Regions from separate parts of the Thalassolituus pacificus genome, predicted to be linked through region 1. Evidence: predicted binding sites of a transcription regulator. Region 1 holds the regulator's gene; each other region holds the start of a gene.
The links. Region 1 encodes FNR, which switches genes on or off when oxygen is low (the NO sensors DNR and NnrR bind a similar motif). Its sites were predicted from a motif close to TTGATNTANATCAA; they were not measured.
Positions count from the first base shown of each region.

Region 2: a site for FNR is predicted at 1,609-1,622, ahead of NYR02_RS16070 (HP1242/YdcH family protein). Genes of this name have one in related genera too.
Region 3: a site for FNR is predicted at 1,380-1,393, ahead of clpB (ATP-dependent chaperone ClpB). Genes of this name have one in related genera too.
Region 4: a site for FNR is predicted at 1,861-1,874, ahead of nrdG (anaerobic ribonucleoside-triphosphate reductase activating protein). Genes of this name have one in related genera too.

Region 1 is NZ_JAOANI010000019.1:24,268-27,922, forward strand. It holds gene ttcA (tRNA 2-thiocytidine(32) synthetase TtcA) at 1-205, opposite strand, end outside; gene NYR02_RS10745 (hypothetical protein) at 341-835, opposite strand; gene fnr (fumarate/nitrate reduction transcriptional regulator Fnr) at 1,089-1,856, opposite strand; gene NYR02_RS10755 (sulfite exporter TauE/SafE family protein) at 1,942-2,604, opposite strand; gene ccoS (cbb3-type cytochrome oxidase assembly protein CcoS) at 2,601-2,798, opposite strand; gene NYR02_RS10765 (heavy metal translocating P-type ATPase) at 2,802-3,655, opposite strand, start outside.
Region 2 is NZ_JAOANI010000028.1:302,336-305,990, forward strand. It holds gene lipA (lipoyl synthase) at 1-453, shown strand, start outside; gene NYR02_RS16065 (TorF family putative porin) at 526-1,200, shown strand; gene NYR02_RS16070 (HP1242/YdcH family protein) at 1,266-1,505, opposite strand; gene NYR02_RS16075 (response regulator) at 1,650-2,777, shown strand; gene trxC (thioredoxin TrxC) at 2,796-3,233, opposite strand; gene NYR02_RS16085 (GreA/GreB family elongation factor) at 3,591-3,655, opposite strand, start outside.
Region 3 is NZ_JAOANI010000014.1:372,607-376,261, forward strand. It holds gene NYR02_RS06450 (LysR family transcriptional regulator) at 1-84, opposite strand, end outside; gene NYR02_RS06455 (DMT family transporter) at 241-1,194, opposite strand; gene clpB (ATP-dependent chaperone ClpB) at 1,522-3,655, shown strand, end outside.
Region 4 is NZ_JAOANI010000015.1:91,942-95,596, reverse strand. It holds gene NYR02_RS07610 (MFS transporter) at 1-495, shown strand, start outside; gene NYR02_RS07605 (NnrS family protein) at 519-1,706, shown strand; gene nrdG (anaerobic ribonucleoside-triphosphate reductase activating protein) at 1,954-2,400, shown strand; gene nrdD (anaerobic ribonucleoside-triphosphate reductase) at 2,429-3,655, shown strand, end outside.

The DNA of each region.
Region 1 (3,655 bases):
AATGAATCGGCGCGCTTTTTTGCAGGCTCAGCAGAATATCGAGCATGGTGTACGAATCTTTACCGCCGGACAGGCAAACCATAACCTTATCGCCGTCTTCGATCATGCGGTAGTCTTCAATGGCCTTGCCGACATTACGGCGCAGGCGCTTCTGCAGTTTGTTGAACTCGAGTTGCTCTTTGCGCTCGGCAGCGGATTCGATCATAAAAACACCCTGAATAATTGCGCCCGCTTTATAGCAGAATGCACCGGGTGAAGGAACCGCCTGCGCAGTTCTGGCAGTTAATTCTGTAGGGAAAGTCGCCGTCTGTGGGCGTAAGCAGAAAGGGGTATCGCCTGCTCAGGCGGCACGGTCGAGCAGGGCGCTGACTTCGGCAACGTTGGCGCAGAAGTCTTCAATGCTGACGCTGCTGCGAGGGTGGTAAAACCGCTTCCATAAGCGGGCAAGCTGTTCCGGGGTGGCTGTCTCCGGTAATACGAAATCGCCATTGCGGGCATAAATGAACCAGGCAACGGCGGTAGCATACGACAGGTTGGTGGTCAGTTCGGCGTGGGGATGATTCAGAAAGTCATGCTGACTGGCAAGGCCGCGTACGGTGCTGGCCAATTCCGGTTGTTGCGCCAGATAAGCATCCCAGACATGACGATGGGTCAGGCTGTGAATACGGTAAATGCCCAGGCCGCGTTGGCCAGCGACCTTCAGGTGAGATCCCAGCGCCGACTCCTGTGCAGCTGTCGCCAGCAGCAGAGTGCAGGCCATCGGCGCGGTTACGCCAATACGCTGCAGGGTTGGCTGGATTACCCAGCGGGTTAATTCGGTTGCGCAGATGCCCATGGTCACCTCCTTATACGTCATATCGGCTGAATGACGCTATTCTGCAATCTTAGATCAGATTGGTTTATCTGCCGCCGTTTTATACCAATTGCCAATAGAATGATTGGAAACCGGCGCCAGAAAAATAACATCCGTTCAGCCTTTACTACAGACAAAGCATTTCCCGTACCACCGTGACCTGAGTTAACGAATGAAAATACAGGCATAAAAAAACCGGTCAGTGACCGGTTTTCAACGTGCGGCTGAAGGCTGCTTATTCCTGCGGATGAACGGCACACTCTTTGTCAGTGTTCAGGCCCGCCAGCTCATAGAGCATATCGGCGTCCTGAAGGATCACTTCTTTGCCCTGAGTTTCGATCAGACCGTTTTTCTGGAAGCGGGTAAAAACCCGGCTGATGGTTTCAACCGCCAGACCCAGATAATTACTGATATCCACCCGTGACATCGGCAGGCGGAAGTGGCTGGCCGAGAAGCCGCGGCGTGAGTAACGCTGGGAAATATCAATCAGGAAAGAGGCGACGCGCTCTTCGGCGTTCTTTTTGCTGAGCAGCAACATCATGTTCTGGTCGTGACGGATTTCAGTGCCCATGGTGCGCATTAACTGTTTGCGTAAATCGGGCAGATCATCGGCCAGGGTGTCGAGTTGTTGCAGCGGAATTTCACACACGGTGGTGGTTTCCAGTGCTTTGGCGGTCAGCGGATAGTTGCCGTTATCGTAGCCGGCCAGACCGACCAGTTCTGAGGCCAGGTGGAAACCGGTAATCTGTTCTTCGCCATTACTGGCTAATGTGTAGGTTTTCAGAGCGCCGGTGCGGACCGCAAAGACGGATTGAAACGCTTCGCCTTGCTGGAACAGCAGCTGGCCTTTCTGAATCGGACGACCGCGGCGGATGATATCGTCGAGGCGCTCCATATCGGAATCGTTCAGGGACAGTGGCAGACACAGTGCATTCAGTGAGCAGGTCTGGCAGTGTGGTTGAGTGCCCCGCATGGGAGCAGGCGCAACGGGTGTCGTTTTCATGACTGATTCCTGAGTAAAACTCCAACACTGGAGTAGGTAACAAGTGCAACAGTTGCGGCTATGTTCGGCATTAGCGCGCGATCTGTCAAGAAAGCAGCCAGACCGAAGCGGCCGTCCACAGGCCAAATCCTATCAGTAATCCTCCGGCAACCTGACGCACGCGGTTATTGCTCAGAAACGGCGTCAGAACATTGGCCGCCAGTGTGCTGGCAAACAGTGCCGGCAGGGTACCCAGACCAAAGGCGAACATCGCGGCGGCTCCCAGCAAAGGCTGGCCATTTGCGGCAACCCAGCTCAGCGTGCTGTAAATCAGGCCACAGGGCAGCCAGCCCCAGAGCATGCCCAGCCACAAGCGATCAATCGCGCGTGGTGACTGCATAAAACGGCGTGTCAGAGGCTGCAGGTATTTCCAGATTCCCTGACCCAGTTGTTCGATACGGGTCAGCATTAATGACCAGCGGGCAATATACAGGCCCATCAGGATCAGCATCAGTGCCGCCAGCGTGCGCAATACCAGCATCAGCCATTGGTGCTGGCTCTGCAGCCACAGGCCGGCGCTGGCGACAATCAATCCGGCGATGCTGTAACTGAGTATGCGCCCGGCGTTAAACAGCAGAGTCACGCGCACACGTTGCGTGCCGGCGTTGCTGCCAATGGCGGCGGCAATCCCGCCGCACATTACCAGGCAGTGGCTGGAGCCAAACAGGCCGAGCAGAAACGCGGTCAGCAGCGAGAGCGGTTCAATCATGGTTTGTCGGACGGCTTATCGTCTTGTGTGTCGTTGCGCGGACGGCTGACGGGTTCATCGTCATCGAACAGAATGCGGTGGGCGGGGGATTCCATATCTTCAAATTGGCCGCTTTTCACCGCCCAGAAAAAGATCAGTACAGCAATGCCGATCAGCAGCAGAGACAGCGGTACCAGGATGTAAATGATATCCATCGATCAAACCTCAGAGGAGTCAGGAGCTGGCAAACGGTTCAGGCGCAGGGCGTTGGTAACGACCAGCAGCGAACTGAATGACATACCAATCGCTGCAGCCCAGGGCGGAACAAAACCTGCCGCAGCCACCGGCAGTGCGATGAGATTGTACAGCAAAGCCCAACCGATGTTCTGGGCAATAATACGGCGCGTCTTGGTAGCACCATCCAGAGCGGTCAGTAAGGTTTCCAGACGGCCATTGGTAAGCATGACATCGGCGTTGGTTTTGGCCAGATCGGTGGCCTCGTTAACGGCCAGAGCAATATCCGCACCGGCAAGAACCGGCACATCGTTAATACCGTCACCCACCATCATGACCCGTTCACCCGCCTGCTGCCAGGCGCGTACCGCCGCCAGTTTCTGCTCTGGCGAGACACCGGTCTGCAGATCGGTAATACCCAGTGCATCAGCCACCACCTGACCGGATGCGCCGGGGTCGCCGGTCAGCAGAGAGACAGCAATACCGCGCTGTTGCAGACCACTGACAATCGACGCCGCGTTGCGGCGCAGGCTGTCGTTCAGGCGTACCCAGGCCAGCGGCTGCTGGTCGCTGGCCAGTAACAGCCACTGACCGGCTGCGTTGCTGTCGGGTTCCGCCAGAGGGGCGGCAGGCCAGGCATAATCAGCCCGGCCAAAACGCAGGGTCAGACCGTTCCACTGGCCGCTGATACCCTGACCCGCGGTTTGTTCGGTGTTCTCTACCGCCGCGGATTTAATAGCGCGGAAGGCACGGGCAATCGGATGAGTCGAGTGCTTCTCTAATCCGGCGATCAGCGCCAGCACCTGGGTTTCATCCAGATCCGCCAGAGGTTCGACCT
Region 2 (3,655 bases), on a different contig from region 1:
GGACGTATGGACATTGCCCTCGATATTCTCAGCGAAACGCCACCGGATGTGTTTAACCACAATCTGGAAACCGTGCCGCGTTTGTACAAAGAATGCCGTCCGGGTTCTGATTACCAGTGGTCACTGACACTGCTGAAAGAATACAAAGCCCGTCGTCCTGAAGTGGTGACCAAATCCGGCCTGATGCTGGGATTGGGGGAAACCAACGAAGAAGTGATTGAAGTGATGAAGGATATGCGCGCGCATAACATTGATCACATCACGCTGGGCCAATACCTGCAGCCAAGTAAAAACCACTCCCCGGTTAAGCGTTTTGCCACACCGGAAGAGTTTAAAGAACTGGGCGCAATAGCCAAAAGCCTCGGGTTCCTGCGGGTCACCAGCGGGCCTCTGGTGCGCTCTTCGTACCATGCGGATCTGCAGGCTCAGGGTGAAGACGTCAGTGGCATTTGAGCCATCAGCGATGTTTCTGTAACCGGTCTGTGGTAAACAAGGGGTTCCTGTTGAATTCACCGAGGGAACCCCATGAAACGCATTACCCTGCTGGCCGTTCCGGCCTTTTTAGTACTCTCGTCTGCGGCATCTGCTGCCAATCCGACCTATAACGCCGCTTTTGTCTCAAATTATCTGTTCCGTGGTCTGACGCAGACCGATGATGGTCCGGCCTTGCAGGGCGGTGCTGATATTAAAAATGGCAATGCCTATGCCGGCGCCTGGTTCTCTAACGTCGACAAGCCGGATGGTGCGGAAGGGTTGCCAGTGGAGATGGATGTTTACTTCGGTTACAACAATCAGTTCGATGGTTTTAACCTCGATATGGGTGTGCGCACCTACAACACCTTGTTTGATGTTGGCCGTGAAGAGACCGAATTCAAACTGGGCACCAGCCCGGCGAAAGGCCTGGATATTAATCTGCATCGTGGCGTAAAAGCTCAGTACTGGTATCCGGAAGTGACCTTCGAGAAATTCCTTCCTCAGCGTTTGTATCTGGATGTAGCGGTTGGGATGTGGATGCAGGACGATGCGGATGATAAAGCGCTCACGGCCCGTGCTGAACTGGCGCGCGATTTTCCTGAATTCCACAAGATTGACCTGTTTGTAGCCGTCGATTTTATCAGCGATGAAACGCCGTTCGGCGATAACAACGATAAAGACGATTCCGATCTGAATGTCGTTATCGGTATTCGCAAAAACTTCTGATAAGTGATGCGTTACCCACAAAAAAGCCCGGAAAATCCGGGCTTTTTTGTGTCTGGTGAAAACGCTCAGGCGCTTTTCAGCATCGCATACAGATCGTCTTTCAGGTGCAGGCGGCGCATTTTCAGGCCTTCCAGACGCTCGTCGGAGGCCGCTTCAACGGCTTCTTCGATTTTGCGTACTTCGCGATCCACTTCATGGTACTCGTCAAACAGACGGGCAAAGTGACGATCTTTCATTTTCAGTGAACGGATCTGGTCGCCCATGTCCGGAAATTCGCTGTGCAGGTCGTGGTGTTCAATTGTCATTATGAGGCCTCCTTTGAAGATGTATTCAGATTGCCTGCTTCGGCAAAAATCACCTTGATACAGATCAGGCCAATCCCCGTCGTTTGCAGGGCTTTTGCTATAGTTGATGCAGATCAAACCGCTAATCACCTCAGGGAGAGGTTTATGAGTTGTAACAACGTTGCGCTGCTGGATGATGAAGTCAGCATGGTGAGACTGCTTGAGCGCGCGCTGGATAACTACGATGTTCAGGCATTTACCGATTCAGCCGATTTTATCAGCGGTCTACGCGTGCAAACCGATTGCATTTTGCTTGATATCCAGATGCCGGGGCGTGATGGCTACGAGGTCTGTCGTCTGCTGCGGGCTCAGGATGCCACCCGGCATACGCCGATTTTATTCGTATCCGGCCAGAGTGATCTGCATCACCGTCTGCAGGGCTACGCCGCCGGGGCCGATGATTTTATTACCAAGCCCTTCGATGTGGACGAGGTACGCGCCAAAGTCGAGCGTGCTTTGCTCAGCAAAGAACAGCGGGAAATCCTGCAGTCCTCGGCGGACGAGGCGCGTCAGGCCGCTTTCGAAGCGATGACACATTCGGCCGAGCAGGGTGAAATAAGCCGATTTATTGAACAGGCAATGGGCTGTAAAAGCCGCGAACAGCTGGCCTCGGTGCTGATTGCCAGCCTGAAGAATTTTGGTCTGAACGCCGTGGTTGCCTGTTGGAGCGGAGCGGAATTCTGTTTTGTGTCTCACGCCGAAAGCGTACGCCCACTGGAATCAGAGTTGCTGCGCACGTGTCGTGAGGGTGCACGGATTATTGAGTTAGAAAAGCGCATGGTGGTGAATTTTGGTCACGCATCGGTATTGATTAAGAATGTCCCCTGGCAGGATACCGCACGCTATGGCCGAATTAAGGACCATCTGTGTGTGCTGATGAGCAGTGTGCATGCGCGTCTGCAATCTCTGTCCACCGAGCAGCAGTTGCATCAGCAACAGACGCTGCTGAATGCGCTGGATGATGTTGAATATGCATTGCAGGGGCTGCAGCAGCGCCAGAATGACGGCCTTAACAGCGCGCAGGAAACGGTGCAGGAACTTGAGCTGGAGCTGTCTGAAGAGCTGCTGCTGTTGAATCTTGATCCGGACCAGGAGCGTCATCTGACGCAGCTGGTGCGTAATCATATCGATCAGCTGGAGCGCCTGTACCGCACCGGTGCCGATGTCACCGGCCCGTTGCAGCCGGTGTTGCAGGCACTGGCGGATATTGCCGGGCAGCGTCAGACGGTCTGAGCACGTCTCCGTCTGGCATCAGTGAATTTTACTCAGCGCCGCCTGTAACCACTGTTGCAGCTGCGGTGCCGGTAAGGCTCCGGCCAGGCGGTCAATTTCTTTCCCCTGATGGTAAACAATCAACGTCGGAATGCTGCGGATGCCCAGCTGAGCGCTGGTTTGTTGGGCCTGCTCGGTATTCACTTTGGCGAAGCGCAGCTGTTGCTGCATCTGGCCGCACAGTTGCGTAAAGACCGGTGCCATCATTTTGCAGGGGCCGCACCAGCTGGCCCAGAAGTCGACGACGACTGGCATATCGTTCTTCTGCAGAAAGCGTTGAAAGCTGCCGTCGTCCAGTTCCACCGGCTGACCGTTAAACAGCGGTTGCTTGCAGCGCCCACACTGGGCCTGTTGTTTGTGTTGCTGATCTTCTGCAATCCGGTTGATGGCTGCGCAGGAAGGGCAGGTGTAATGCATGGTGAGATCTCCGCGAAAAGCTTTTGATCTATATGCGTCTTCGGTAATGGAGTTTCAAGTGCAGCTTTAATCTTTTGCTGAGGGATTTTCTCATGAAATGAGCGCCCAGCGGGCGCTCTGTCGATGGCTTAAGCCTGGTTTTGCTTTTTGCTGCGTTTGTCACGCCGCTTTTCTTTCAGCGTTTTAGCTGGCTGCTTCTTTTCTTGTTTTGCCATAGCAATATCTCCGTTCAGCGCCGCTGTCCTGTCCTGCCGCCGGGACGGTGACAGCTCGCGATTAACTGAGTGGGGCTGTTTGTGCTGTTAAGGCACGCGGCAAGGGATGTGCTTCAAGGCGATATCCTCCATACCAGACCGGTCAGTTAATGACCTGAATAACGGTGAAGGTGGAGCGGATACCCACGACATTCACCGTGCAGTTAT
Region 3 (3,655 bases), on a different contig from region 1:
CACGCCCAGAGAATCGGCTGCCGAAGTAAAGTTGCGCGAGCGCACGACGGCGACAAAGGTTTGTAATGAGTCGATTCGGGACATAATTAATGATTCATTCTTGGTAATCCATTAGAACGGTCATTATATTTAATTATTAGGAAATAATAAGCCTGTTTTGATCATAAATTAGACTTATATCTAAGAGAGCGACCAGTTATGCCAGTTTCATTGTTATGCTGCTCTGCTGACGCGTCGTGCTCAGATTTTGTCCGGTGCTGGTTCGGGCGGCAAGCCTGATGATGATCTGATGGAAGTCTCAGAGCGTGATTTCGGCGCATACAGGTTGAGTAAACCGGCCAGTACAATCAGCAGCGCTCCGGCCCAGGTTGTCCAGGGCGGAATTTCGTCCCAGAACCACCATCCCATCAACGCGCCATAAATGACGGCACTGTAAACATAAACACCGACCTTGCCGGTTGGCGCGATGCGGTAGGCGCGGGTGAGGGCCAGTTGGCCGCTGGTGGCGACAATGCCGAGTGCCAGAAGCCACAGCCAGGTTTGATCAGGCACCGGCTGCCAGTTAACGATCGCGCCGGGAGCCGATACCAGTGCGGCGATCAGGCCAAAATAAAACACAATGCGCTGGCTGGATTCGGTTGCCGACATACGACGGATGGTGACTTTGGCCAGTGCTGCCAGAAATGCCCCGAGCAGACCAACCAACAGGGCGGTGCTGTAGCTGTCGCCGTTACTCAACATGGCAGGATGCTCGGCGCCGGGCTGTAATATGACGCTGACTCCGGCAAAGCCAATCAATAAGGCCAGCCAGCTGTGGCGTCCGGCGGGTTCTTTCAGCCACCACAGCGCCAGCAGTGGCATAAACAGCGGTGCCGAGAGTTTTACCAGAAAAGCCTCAGTTAACGGCAGATGTGCCAGCGCCCAGAAATAACAGTACATGGCGCTGACGCCGACCAGTCCGCGCAGCAGGTGCCAGTGCCAGAGCTGGGTTTTCAGCTCATTCAGTCCGGTACGCAGTAACAACGGTGCCAGTACGATGAGTCCGGCAATATTGCGGAAAAAGACAATCTGTTCGGTAGACAGCACGCCGGAAAGATCTTTGACCAGCGCGCCCATGAGTGCCAGCAGGGCTTCTCCCAGCAGCAGGAATAAGGCGCCACGGCGCAGGGCATCGGTCATTGCGGGGGCTGTCATGGTTGGTCCTACGCTTTAAAAGGTGATTCGCGCCACTATATAGATGTAGGCCCTGACACAGATGTAGGTCCTGACACAGATGAAGGCACTGACATAGATAAAGGTACCAGAAAGTACTTTAACGAAGGCACCCGTCAATCTGTTCGCCGATTATACGCGATCAACGTGTCGTTAGCGGCGGTCTGTTGCGCTGTATCAAGACGATTTCTATTAGTTTTACTAAATTTAATCTGCAGGGTGTTGAAAAAAATTAATCTGGTCGCATCTAAGCGGTAATGAATCAACTCTGCTCGGGACTGCCCTGAGCGTTTATTTGGGAGATTGAATATGCGTATGGATCGGTTGACCACCAGTCTGCAGAACGCCCTGGCCGAGAGTCAGAGTTTGGCGCTGGGGCAGGATCATAATCAGATTGATACCGTTCACGTGTTACTGGCTTTGCTCGAACAACCGAGCAGCTCAGTGAAAGATGTGGTACGCCGTTGCGGTGCCAATGTCGTCGAACTTGGCCGAGCGCTGCGGACATTGCTTAATGACCAGCCTAAAGTCAGTAGCCCGGACGGCAATATTCAGCTGGCACCGGAGCTGGGTCGTTTGCTCAATCTGGCCGACAAAGAATCACAGAAACGCGGTGACCAGTATGTGTCGAGCGAAGTGTTTTTGCTGGTGGCACTGGATGATAAAAACAGCACCGGCAAAGCTCTTGCAGCCGCCGGGCTGAATAAAGAAGGTGTGAATAAAGCCATTAATGAAATGCGCGGTGGAGAAAGCGTGAAAGACGCCAACGCTGAAGATAACCGTCAGTCGCTGGACAAATACTGCATTGATTTAACCGAGCGTGCCGAAGCGGGCAAGCTGGACCCGGTGATTGGCCGCGATGACGAAATCCGCCGTACCATCCAGGTATTGCAGCGCCGTACCAAAAATAACCCGGTGCTGATTGGTGCGCCGGGGGTCGGTAAAACGGCCGTGGTCGAAGGGCTGGCGCAGCGTATCGTGAATGGTGAAGTACCGGAAAACCTCAAGCATAAGCGCATTCTGTCGCTGGATATGGGTGCGCTGGTGGCCGGGGCGAAGTACCGAGGTGAATTTGAAGAACGGTTAAAAGCCGTATTAAAAGACGTCACCAAGGCCGAAGGCAGCATCATTCTGTTTGTCGATGAGCTGCATACTATGGTGGGAGCGGGCAAGGGTGACGGCGCAATGGATGCCGGCAATATGCTCAAACCGGCGCTGGCCCGTGGCGAGTTGCATTGTGTCGGCGCGACCACGCTGGATGAGTACCGCGAATTTATTGAGAAAGACGCGGCACTGGAACGTCGTTTCCAGAAAGTGATGGTGGACGAACCGAGTGTGGAAGACTCCATCGCCATTCTGCGTGGTTTAAAAGAACGCTATGAAGTGCACCACGGTGTGCAGATTACCGACAGCGCGATTATTGCCGCGGCCAAGTTGTCACAGCGCTATATTCCGGATCGTCGCCTGCCGGATAAAGCCATCGATTTGGTGGATGAAGCGGCATCGGTTATCCGTATGGAAATCGACTCCAAACCACAGGAAATGGATAAGCTTGAACGGCGTCTGATCCAGCTCAAAATCGAGCGCGAAGCCCTGCGCAAAGAAAAAGACGAAGCGGCGAAAAAACGCCTCAGCGATCTCAACGAAGAGATCAATAAAGCCGGACGCGCTTACGTCGAGCTGGAAGAAGTCTGGAAGAAAGAAAAAGCCTTACTTGAAGGTGCCAGCAAATCGAAAGAACAGCTGGAACAGGCAAAAATTGAAATGGAAGCCGCACGCCGTGCCGGTGACTTGCAACGCATGTCAGAGCTGCAGTACGGCCGTATTCCGGAGCTGGAAAAGCAACTGGCGACGGCGGCCGAAGCCGAGACGTCCGGCAAGCAGGAATTTACCCTGCTGCGCAATAAAGTAACCGAAGACGAAATCGCCGAAGTGGTATCGAAGTGGACCGGCGTACCGGTAACCAAAATGCTCGAAGGTGAACGTGAAAAGCTGTTGCGCATGGAGGATGTGCTGCACCACTCGGTAGTGGGTCAGGATCAGGCGATTGCCGCCGTATCCAACGCGGTGCGCCGCTCCCGCGCGGGTCTGTCCGATCCGAACCGGCCGAATGGTTCGTTCCTGTTCCTGGGGCCAACCGGTGTGGGTAAGACCGAGCTGTGTAAAGCGCTGGCGACCTTCCTGTTTGACAGTAAAGACGCCATGGTGCGCATTGATATGTCGGAATATATGGAGAAACACTCCGTTGCCCGCTTGATTGGTGCGCCTCCGGGGTATGTTGGTTACGAAGAGGGCGGCTTGCTGACCGAAGCTGTGCGGCGTAAACCGTATTCCGTCATCCTGCTGGATGAGGTCGAAAAAGCGCACCCGGATGTGTTTAACATTCTGCTGCAGGTACTGGATGACGGTCAGTTAACCGATGGTCAGGGTCGCCGTGTCGACT
Region 4 (3,655 bases), on a different contig from region 1:
GCGGGTTTAATTGCCGCTTCTTTTGCCTTCGTTAATCTTGTTGCCCGGCCTATGGGTGGGCTGGTTTCCGACCGTCTGGGTAACCGTCGTTTTGTGATGTTGAGTTATATGCTGGGTATTGCGATAGGCTTTGCATTAATGGGGCTGTTGAATTCTTCCTGGCCGCTGGTTATTGCCGTTGCGATTACGGTATTTACTTCATTTTTCGTACAGGGAGCAGAAGGTGCCACTTTCGGTATTATTCCATCCATTAAGCGTCGTCTGACCGGACAGATCTCCGGTATGGCGGGTGCTTATGGTAATGTGGGGGCAGTGTTTTATCTGACCATCTATACCTTTGTGGATGCGAATCAGTTCTTCTTTATTATCGCTGCCGGTGGTTTTATCAGCTGGCTTGTTTGCCTGATGTGGCTGAAAGAACCGGAATCCGCTTTCTCTGACGAATACTATGTATCGTCAGTCGACAGGCAGATTGAGCAGGAACTGAAAGCCTGAAAGCCAAAGCTCTAAGGAGAGTTATGAATATGTCCTCTGTATCCGCTCACCCTTTGTGGGGCCAGGCGTTCCGGCCGATGTTTCTGCTGGGAGCCGCCTTCAGTGCTTTGGGCATTCTGCTCTGGGGGCTGGTGTTGCAGGGGATTATTCTGCTGCCGGGTAGCGGCAGTGTTTTCTGGCACAGCCATGAAATGCTGTTTGGTTTTGCCCTGGCCATTGTCGCAGGGTTTTTACTGACAGCCGTACAAAACTGGACCGGGCAGCAGGCAACCCATGGCCGGCCACTGTTATTGCTGACACTTTTATGGCTCGCTGGCAGGCTGTGTATGTTAGTCGGTGATCTTTTGCCCTGGTGGTTTACCGCGCTGGTTGATATGGCATTTATGCCGCTGGTCGCCTGGTTTTTCTGGCGACTGTTGTTTGCTGTTAAGCAACAGCGGAATTATTTCTTTGTGCCGGTGTTGTTGCTGATGACCTTTGCCAATGCGGTGATGCATTGGGGCAATGCGGTGCAGGATATGTCACTGGTGCAGTGGGGTAGTCACAGTGTCAGCTGGATGCTGATATTAATGATTACAGTGATTGGCGGTCGGGTAATGCCGATGTTTACCGCCAATGGCAGTATGACGCCGAAAACAGAAGCGCTTCCCTGGCTGGAAAAACTGGTGCTGGGGGCGAGTTGGTTGTTGCTTGTGATTTATCTGCTGCGTCTTGATCTGTTATTACCACCCTTTGTGCTGGCGTTGCTGCTGGTGCTGACGGCAGCCAGTCAGGCGCTGCGGATTGTGCGCTTACGTATCGGGGTTACCTGGAAAATCCCCTTGCTGTGGTCATTGCATCTTGCCTATTGGTTTATTCCACTTGGCCTCTTGTTGCTGGCGATGCACTACCTTGGCTGGCCGGTCACCTTCAGTGCGGCTTTACATGCACTGACCGCCGGAGCGGTTGGCGGAATGATCCTGGCCATGATTGCCCGCGTGTCATTGGGGCACTCCGGCCGGCCACTGCAGCCAAGGCCGTTAATGTCACTGTCGTTTGCGCTGCTGCTGCTGGCTGCGCTGCTGCGTTCTCTGGGAGCGATACTCTGGCCACAACAGTCTTTGCTGTTTTACAGCCTGTCGGCCTTGTTGTGGAGTAGCGCTTTTATACTCTTCGTCTTTTGTTATGCGCGCATTCTGCTTGGTCCACGGCCGGACGGCCGCGCGGGCTAAGTCATTGTGCCAATATTCTTTAGCCGGGTAATAACCCGGCTTTTTTCTTTCTGCATTGCCACTGCGCCATTAATGGGCATTGCGCTGACGGCCCTTTTCCTGATCGTCCGTTCTCTGTATCGGATACCCATGTCGGAGTAGTTTGCGAATAAAATTGATTTGGATCAATTTTATTCGGCCGTCTCTCGTTAGTCTCTGTCCATATCTTGTGCCTGTTTATTATTTAAGGCACTACATATGGGGTTTTATGTATTTCAGTCGTGAACAGGTGGTCTTCCAGGAAGTGCCGGGAGAAGTCTCTCTGGCCTACACCATCAGCGGTTGTCCGCTGCGTTGTCCCGGTTGCCACAGTGCCGATACCTGGCCCGCGATGGCGGGTGAACCGCTGTCCGAAGAGTACTTCCGGCAGCGTCTGGAGACATACGCCGGTCTGATCAGCTGCGTGCTGTTTATGGGTGGAGAGTGGCATGAAGCGCAGCTGTTACTGTTGCTGAAGCTGGCCCGCCGGCAAGGACTGAATACCTGTCTTTATACCGGGCTCGATACGGTTGCTCCGCGCCTGCAGGCTGAGCTGACCTATCTGAAAACCGGTCCCTGGTTACGGGATCTCGGGGGGCTGGAATCTCCCTTAACAAATCAGCGTTTTATGGATTTACGCAGCAACCGCTGCCTGAATCATAAATTTCATCAATAACAATTGCCTACTCTGAAGGAGCGGAATCATGCTGAAACTGAGCGCAGAGCACATTAAGCATAAGCTGGATTTTATTGAACATTATCTGGCTGCACAAAATGCCGCCGACGGCTCACGGATGGATGCCAATGCCAATGTGACCGAAAAGAATATCGCCACGCTCGAAGCGGAGATGATGAAAGATTATTTTGTGCAGATTAACCGTGCGCAGGTTTCAGCAAAAATTGCCGATTTATTCGGGGATGATCTGGCACAGGAATATATCCGCCAGATAGAGAACCATGAGATTTATGTACATGATGAAACCAGCCTGAAGCCCTATTGTGTATCGGTAACTATGTATCCGTTTTTACTGGATGGGCTGACTAAGCTTGGTGGCGAATCTCAGGCACCGAAGCATATTGAATCGTTCTGTGGTTCATTCGTAAATTTTGTCTTCGCGGTCAGCAGCCAGTTTGCCGGTGCAGTGGCTACGGTCGAATTTTTAACTTACTTCGACTATTTTGCCCGTAAAGATTACGGCGATGATTATCTGAATACCCACCGTCAGCAGATTGCCAACCATCTTCAGCATGTCGTGTATGCCATCAATCAGCCGGCTGCCGCCCGGGGTTATCAGAGTGTGTTCTGGAATCTTTCGCTATACGACAAAAACTATTTCGACAGCATGTTTGGTGAGTTCGTCTTCCCTGATTTCAGCAAACCCTGCTGGAAGACGCTGGATAAACTGCAGCATTTTTTCCTGGATTGGTTCAATGCTGAGCGCAGCAAAAGCATCCTCACCTTTCCGGTTGTCACCGTGGCCATGCTGACCGAAAAAGGGCAGTGTAAAGATCAGGACTTTGCCCGCAGTATGGCCGCTCACCTGAACCGGGGCAGCTCTTTCTTCGTCTACCTTTCTGACAGTGCAGACAGTCTGGCATCCTGCTGCCGTTTACGCAGTGAAATCAGCGACAATACATTTTCTTACTCGCTGGGAGCCGGTGGTGTGGCAACCGGTTCTATTAATGTAATTACAGTTAATATGAACCGGCTGGTTCAGGATGGCCGTGATCTTGCCGAAGAAATCAGTAAGGTGCAGCGTTATCAGGTGGCCTATCGTCGCTTAATGGAAGAGTATCTTCAGGCCGGAATGCTGACGGTTTACAACGCCGGATTTATTAATCTGGACAAGCAATTCCTGACTATCGGCATTAACGGTATGGTCGAGGCTGCTGAATCGCAGGGGTTGGTTGCCGGTAATAATCAGGCGTAT